One region of the Agromyces sp. NBRC 114283 genome, then DNA from elsewhere that is predicted to be linked to it. Evidence: riboswitches for the same ligand, from Rfam matches in the RefSeq annotation. Region 1 holds a riboswitch; the other holds the start of a gene.
What was found. A riboswitch is a leader RNA that binds a small molecule or an ion and turns the genes downstream of it on or off. The one in region 1 is predicted to bind thiamine pyrophosphate.

Region 1 (3,395 bases):
GGCGAGATGGTCGAGCCGGAGGCGCTCGAGCACCGGATCGATGCGCGCCGCCGAGTCCTTCGCGCCGAGCGCATGGAGCGCGACACCGAGCTCGGCCCGCACCGTCCGGGCGACGAATTGATGCTCCGGCTCCTGGAACACGGTGCCGATCCGACTCAGCAGCTCGCGGGAGCGCCAGCCCGCCGGATCGGCGCCGAGCCCCCTCGCGAGGGCGGGCGCCGCGGCGACCCGGCCGGCGAGCGGCCGGATCAGGCCGCCCATCGTCAGTGCGAGCGTCGACTTGCCCGCCCCGTTCGGCCCGGTGAGCACGGTCGAGGCGCCGGCCGGGATGGCCAGCTCGATCTCGGCGAGCAGGGGCCGGCCGGCGGAGCGGCCGATGGTCAGCTCGTGCCCGAGCAGCAGCGCCTCGTCTTCCGGTCTCGCGACGGCGCGCGCCGAACCGACCTCGAGCGGCTCGCCGGGCACCCAGACGCCCGCCGCGAGCAGTTCGGTGCGCGCGGACACCAGCACCTCGGCCGGCCGGCCGTCGGCGATCACCCGGCCGTCGCGACCGAGCACCACCATCCGCTCGACGAGCCGGTGCCAGACATCGACGCGGTGCTCGACGACCACGAGGGTCGCCCCCGTGCGATCGAGCACGCGGGAGACCGCGTCGCGCACCTCGGCGACCCCCGCGGGATCGAGGTTCGCCGTCGGCTCGTCGAGGAGGAGCAGGCCGGGCTGCATCGCGATCGCCCCCGCGAGGGCGAGCCGCTGCTTCTGCCCGCCGGAGAGCCGGCTCGTCGGATGATCCAGCGGCAGCTGCAAGCCGACGGCATCCAGCGCGGCCCGGACGCGCGCCCAGATCTCCGACCGCTCGACGCCGAGGTTCTCGCAGCCGAATGCGACATCGTCGCCGAGCCTCGAGAGCACCACCTGCGAGTCCGGGTCCTGCAGCACCAGGCCCGACCGTCCACGCCGATCGGCGGGGTGGAGGCCGTCGATGAGCAGTTCGCCGACGGACTCGCCCTCCTCCGCCCCGCCGTTCACGCCGGCGAGGGCGTGGAGCACCGTCGACTTGCCGCTGCCCGACGGTCCGACGAGCAGTACCCGCTCCCCCGGCGCGATGCTGAGGTCGAGCCCGTCGATCGCCCAGCGACGGCGGCCGGCGTGCCGCCAGCCCCAACCGCGGGCCTCGACGCCCGCGGGCGCTACGCGCCCGCTCACCGTGCCACTCATACCCGCTGGGTCACGTCCTGTCCGGCGGCGAAGCGGCTGAGCGCCCCCGTCGCGGCCAGCGCGCGCACGATGATCCAGCCGAAGATGCCTGCGAGCACCGCGCCGGAGATCACGATCGTGGTGAAGTACAGGCCGAGGAATTCGGGCGACTTCTGGAGGTTGCCGGAGGTGAAGAGCTCGAGCAGCCAGGCCGCGGCGCCGGCTGCCGCGCCCGCGAGGATCGCGGGCACGGGGCCGAAGCGTCGGTAGGCGAAGAGCGCGAAGACCAGCTCAGCGCCGAGGCCCTGCGCGATGCCCGAGTAGAGCGTCTCGATGCCCCACTGGTTTCCCACGAGGGCCGAGATGACGGCTGCGAGGAGCTCGACGAAGAGCGCCGCACCTGGCTTGCGGATGATGAGCCCGCCGAGGACGCCGCCGATGAGCCAGATGCCGACGGCGATGCCGCCGAGGCCGGGGGTGAGGGCGTCGGCTGCGGAGAACCAGGCGTAGCCGAGGTTGTTCCAGAGCAGGAAGAGGAGGCCCGTCGCGACGCCGATGACGGCGGCGACGACGATGTCGACGACCCGCCAGCGCAGGTCGCGGGCCCGCTTGGCGGGCCGCTCGATGGTGGACTGCTGGTTCGCGTTCGCGTGCACTGTACGTGCCCTTTCTTCAGTGGAAAGCGGCACGGGATTGAAGAGATCGATCTCCCTGCGCTGGCATGACCCAGATCAGGTTCGACGGTCGAAGGTTGGAGCACCTTCCTCTCAGCCCGGCTCACCGGACTCCCGTGTTCGAGCACGAGTATACGCGGACGCCGGCCGGCATGGGCCGACCGGCGTCGTCGCACGTCATCGCGGCGCGACGTGCGTCGTGCGCGTCGCTCAGCGCTTCAACGCGCGGATGACGCCCTTCAGCGCCTTACCGGCGACCCAGACGAGGGGCGTCGCGGCGAGCAGCAGGCCGATGAGGTTCGGCTCGAAGCGGACGTCGCCGCCACCGCGGGCGACGTATGCGCCGAGCGGAATGGATGCGCCGCCGCCACCGCCGCCCGAGGCGGACTGCCCTTCGTCGTCGGTGCCCGACCCGCCGCCGAAGCCGTACCAGCCCAGCGCGACGGGGATCACCGTGGTGCCGTCGAGGTCGACGGCGTCTCCGTAGGAGGTCTTGACGCCGACACCGGCGACGTTCTCTGCGAGGTCGAGCACGAATTCAGCCATGCGACCACGGTACCCGCGCCGACCACCGGACTCCAGGGCTTGCGCTCGGCCCGCGTGCGCCGCTTCAGTGGTCAGCCGGGCGATCGCCGCCCTCGAGCGGCTGCCTGAATCGCGCGCCCGCCGCCGATCGCTCGGGCGCACGCCCCACGAGCGCCGCGGGCTTCACCGCGCCCGTGCCGAACTTCGCCACGACCTGATCGATCGTGCGCTCGGCATCGCGCCACTCTTCGTCGGGGTCCCACAGTGCGAAGCCGCCGTCCGCGGGCCGGAGTTGCTCGCCCCGCACCCCGATGAGTCGCACCCGCTCGCCCCGGCCGACGAGCCCGGACATCGCCTCGACCGCCTCGTCGTAGATGCGACGGGCGACATCGGTCGGTTCGGCGAGCGTTCGCGAGCGCGTGATCGTGCGGAAATCGTCGTAGCGCAGCTTCAGCACGACCGTTCGGGCCACCATGCCCGCCCGTCGCAGCCGGACCGCGACGTTGCCCGAGAGGTCGAGCAGGGAACGCCGGATCTCGGCGGGATCGGCGAGATCGTGCCCGAAGGTCGTCTCGTGCCCGATGGACTTCTCGACGCGGTGCGTCGACACCTCGCGCGGGTCGTCGCCGTTGGCGAGGCGGAGCAGGCGTTCAGCCAGCGCCGGCCCGACCGCGCGCTCGAGCGCCTCGGGCGGCATGGCCGCGACGTCGCCGACGGTGTGCAGACCGAGCTTCGCGAGCGACTGCTCGGTGACCCGGCCGACGCCCCAGAGCGCGGACACCGGCAGCGGGTGGAGGAACGCGACCGTCTCGTCGGCGGGGACCACGAGCATGCCGTCGGGCTTCGCCCGACCGGAGGCCACCTTGGCGACGTACTTGGAGGCCGCGACGCCGACCGAGCAGGTGAGCCCGGTCTCGGCCCGCACGCGCTCGCGGATGCTCCAGGCGATCTCGGCCGGGCTGCCGTGCAGTCGCCGAGCCCCCGAGACGTCGAGGAACG
Region 2 (3,395 bases), 1.1 Mb from region 1:
GGCCTGGATCCCGGCGCCGCCGGACGGGTCGCTCCCCGCGATGCTCAGCACGCGCGGCACCCGGGTCGCCCGCGGCGGGCTCGGCCGCCGGACGTCGTGCGGCTCGCGCACGGCGTGCGGCGTCGCCCCGTCGCGCCACGCGGCGGCGAAGTCGGCCGCGGCCCGTCGGGCGTCCGGCGCCGCGCAGATCGCCGAGACGATGGCGAGCCCGGCCGCGCCGACGGCCCGCAGCGGTGCGGCATCCTCCACACGGACGCCGCCGATCGCGACGCAGGGCACCGGCGCGCCCACGGCATCCCGCGCGGCCGCCTGCAGGCCGGCGAAGCCCGCGATGCCGAGGGCCGGGGGATGGTCCGGCTTCGTCGAGGTCGGGCGCAGCACGCCCACGCCGAGGTAGTCCACCGTGCCCGCGGGCAGGGCGGCGACCGCGGCGAGGTGGGCGGGCGTGTTCGCGGTGAGCCCGACGATCGCGTCCGGGCCGAGCTCGGCCCGCGCGCGCAGCGCGGTCGCGTCACCCTGCCCCAGGTGCACGCCGTCGACGCGGAGGCCCGCCGCGCGCGCCTGCAGCACGAGCTCGAGCCGGTCGTTCACGACGAGCGGCACCCGGCCCGAGATGGCCTCGTCGAGCCGGCCGAGCAGGGCGAGCAGCTCCTCGTCGCTCGCGTGCTTATCGCGCAGCTGCACGATCGTCGCACCTCCCGCGACGGCCGCCTCGACGGTCGCGGCGACCCCGCGCTCGCCGCAGAGCGCGGCGTCGGTCACGAGGTACAGCGAGAGGTCGAGGGCGCGCCGCGCGCTCACGCGGCGGCCCCGAGCGGCGCGCCTGTCGAGACGCGGGCGAGCGCGCGGAGCTCGGATGCCTCGACCGCGGCGAGCGCGTCGAGGAACCGCACGGCGAAGCTGCCCGGACCGGCAGCGCCGCCGGCGGCGCGCTCGGCGGCCACCGTGTACGCGAGGTGCGCGGCGGCGACGGCCTCGAGGGGCCTGATCGCGGTTGCGCGCGCGGCGCCGAGGAACGCCGCGACGACCGCACCGAGGGCGCAGCCGCCGCCCGTGACGCGGGTGAGGAGCGCGTCGCCGTTCGCGAGGCGCACCGTGATGCTGCCGTCGGTCACGAGGTCGACCGGCCCGGAGACGGCGACGACGGCGCCCGTGCGGCGGGCCAGGGCCGCGGCGGGCCCGGCTGCGGCATCCGTCTCGTCGGCGGCGTCGACGCCGCGTCCGCCCGCGCCGACGCCGGCGAGGGCGAGGATCTCGGAGGCGTTGCCGCGGATCGCGGCCGGGCGCAGCTCGGCGAGGTCGTGCGCGAGCTCCGTGCGGATCGGCAGCGCGCCGATCGCCACCGGGTCGAGCACCCAGGGCGTGCCGGCCTGGCGGGCGGCGGCGACCGCCTCCCGCGCGGCGGCGCGCTGCTCGGGCTGCGGCGTGCCGAGGTTCACGAGCAGGCCGCTCGCGACCGTCGCGAACGGCCCGGCTTCGCCGACGAGGTCGACCATGGCCGGGGCCGCGCCGATCGCGAGCAGGGCGTTCGCCGTGAAGTTCGTGACGACGGCGTTCGTGATGCAGTGCACCAGCGGCGTCGTCGATCGCACGAGGTCGAGCAGCTCGCCGCTCGTGTCGATGAGGTGGGCAGGGTCGATGGCGGCGTGCGTCTGCATCGCGACATCCCTTCGCTAGTCCGAACTAGATCAGGTTCGACGGGTGTGTTCTCAGCCGCGGTCGTGCGGCACCCCGTGTCACTGTGGGCGAGCCTACCCCGGCTCTGCGAAGACGTCACTTCCTGGTTCCCTGAGCCGGTCGAAGGGAGGCGATGCGCCCGGACGCGCTTCGACGAGCTCAGCGGACCAGGGTTCCCTGAGCTCGTCGAAGGGAGAGCGACGCGCGCGCCGGGGTATCAGCGGACCAGGCCCGCCCGGTCCCTGCGGCGGCGCGCGATGAGGAACGTCGCGACGCCGGCCGCGAGCAGTCCGAGGGCCGACCAGCCGAGCACGTCGACGAGCCCGGTGCCGGTCGAGGCGAGCCCCGAGGCATCCGCCCCGGCCCGCACCGAGCCGCTCCCGTCGCCGCCGGTGCCCGCACCGGTCCCGCCACCGGTGCCGCCACCGGTGGCCGCCGCGGTGATCGTGACGGGCACCGAGGCGACCGTGACGCCGTTGATCAGCACGACGACGGTGTGCGCACCCGCCGGCGTCGACCCCGGGATCGTCGCGGCGAGACGGAACGCCCCGCTCGCGTCGGTCGAGACGGTGCCGAGCTGCTGCGGCTCCGAGTGCAGCTCGACCGAGAAGCCCGCGGTGCCGGTCGCGAGGCCGGAGCCCACGACGGACACGGTGCCGCCCGGGCGCAGCTGCCCGGTGATGGCGACGGTGCCCTTCACCGTCGTCGGGTCGGTGGGCTCGGGGTCGACCGGGCCCGGGCCGCCGGTGCCGTCGCCCGTGCCGACCTTCGCGAAGAAGGCGTCGAGCTGGGCGATCGCCTCGTCGGCGAAGGCGAGCTGCTCGGCGAGCTTCACCGGGTCAGGCGAGGTGGCGAAGCGGCCCTCGCGGTCGTTCACGTACCACCACTCGGTCATGTACTCCTTGAAGCTGCCGTCGCCGTTGTCGCGGATCCACTCCCGCACGACCGGGGCGGCCTGCCCGTCGACCGTGCGCCCGCGCTGGTACTCGAACACGTACGGGACCTGGAGCTTCTTCGCGGTGACGAGCCCCGCGGCGGCGTCGCCGCCCGGACGGTAGTCGACCTGCCCGCTCACTCCGGGCACGTACTGCGTCTTGAGGTTCGGCAGGTACGTGGTCACGAGGTCGCCGTAGAGGTGCGCGTACTCCGAGTTCGTGTCGCGGATGTGCAGGTCGTTCGCCGAGGCCCCGTCGAGTCGCAGGTCGAAGAAGTAGACCCGCTCGACCCCGTTCGCGACGGCCTGGCGGTTGACGTCCTTCACGACGGCGCGGGTGTTGTGGCACCACGTCCCGCCGAAGAACAGCACGTAGTCGCCGTCGCTGTCGAGCAGGTGCACGAGCTCCGGGTAGGTGATGTTCTGGATGCGCCAGTCGGCGTCGGCCTCGTCGATGATCGTGTTCGGGCCGTAGGCCTCGCCGCCGCGGTACTGGGCGAGGTGCTTCGCGTCGACGACGTCGTCGTAGAACGCGAACTGGCTGAGCGCGTCGATCGCGCTCCCGTCGCCGATCACCGCCGCGACCTCCGCCTGGTACGCGGCGCGTGCCGACGGGTCGGCGAGCGCGCCGGCCGCCACTGGGGCGGTGAGTGCGCTCACGATCCGGTCCTCGGCGCCGCCGTCGGTGTGCGCGCGGTCGTAGACGAAGAAGTACGGGTCGGCGGCCCCGCCGAACGGCGTCTGCACGTCCTTCCCGAGGTACTGCGACACGAGCCGGGACCAC

Region 2: another riboswitch for thiamine pyrophosphate. It lies ahead of thiM (hydroxyethylthiazole kinase); the one in region 1 lies ahead of QSJ60_RS10315 (ECF transporter S component).

The regions. Positions count from the first base shown of each region.
Region 1 is NZ_BSQP01000001.1:2,138,058-2,141,452, reverse strand. Features, by position in the region: gene QSJ60_RS10320 (ABC transporter ATP-binding protein) at 1-1,218, opposite strand, end outside; gene QSJ60_RS10315 (ECF transporter S component) at 1,215-1,853, opposite strand; TPP riboswitch at 1,889-1,999, opposite strand; gene QSJ60_RS10310 (hypothetical protein) at 2,082-2,417, opposite strand; gene QSJ60_RS10305 (DNA polymerase IV) at 2,482-3,395, opposite strand, start outside.
Region 2 is NZ_BSQP01000001.1:1,072,250-1,075,644, forward strand. Features, by position in the region: gene QSJ60_RS05110 (bifunctional hydroxymethylpyrimidine kinase/phosphomethylpyrimidine kinase) at 1-801, opposite strand, end outside; gene thiM (hydroxyethylthiazole kinase) at 798-1,658, opposite strand; TPP riboswitch at 1,649-1,744, opposite strand; gene QSJ60_RS05120 (hypothetical protein) at 1,895-3,395, opposite strand, start outside.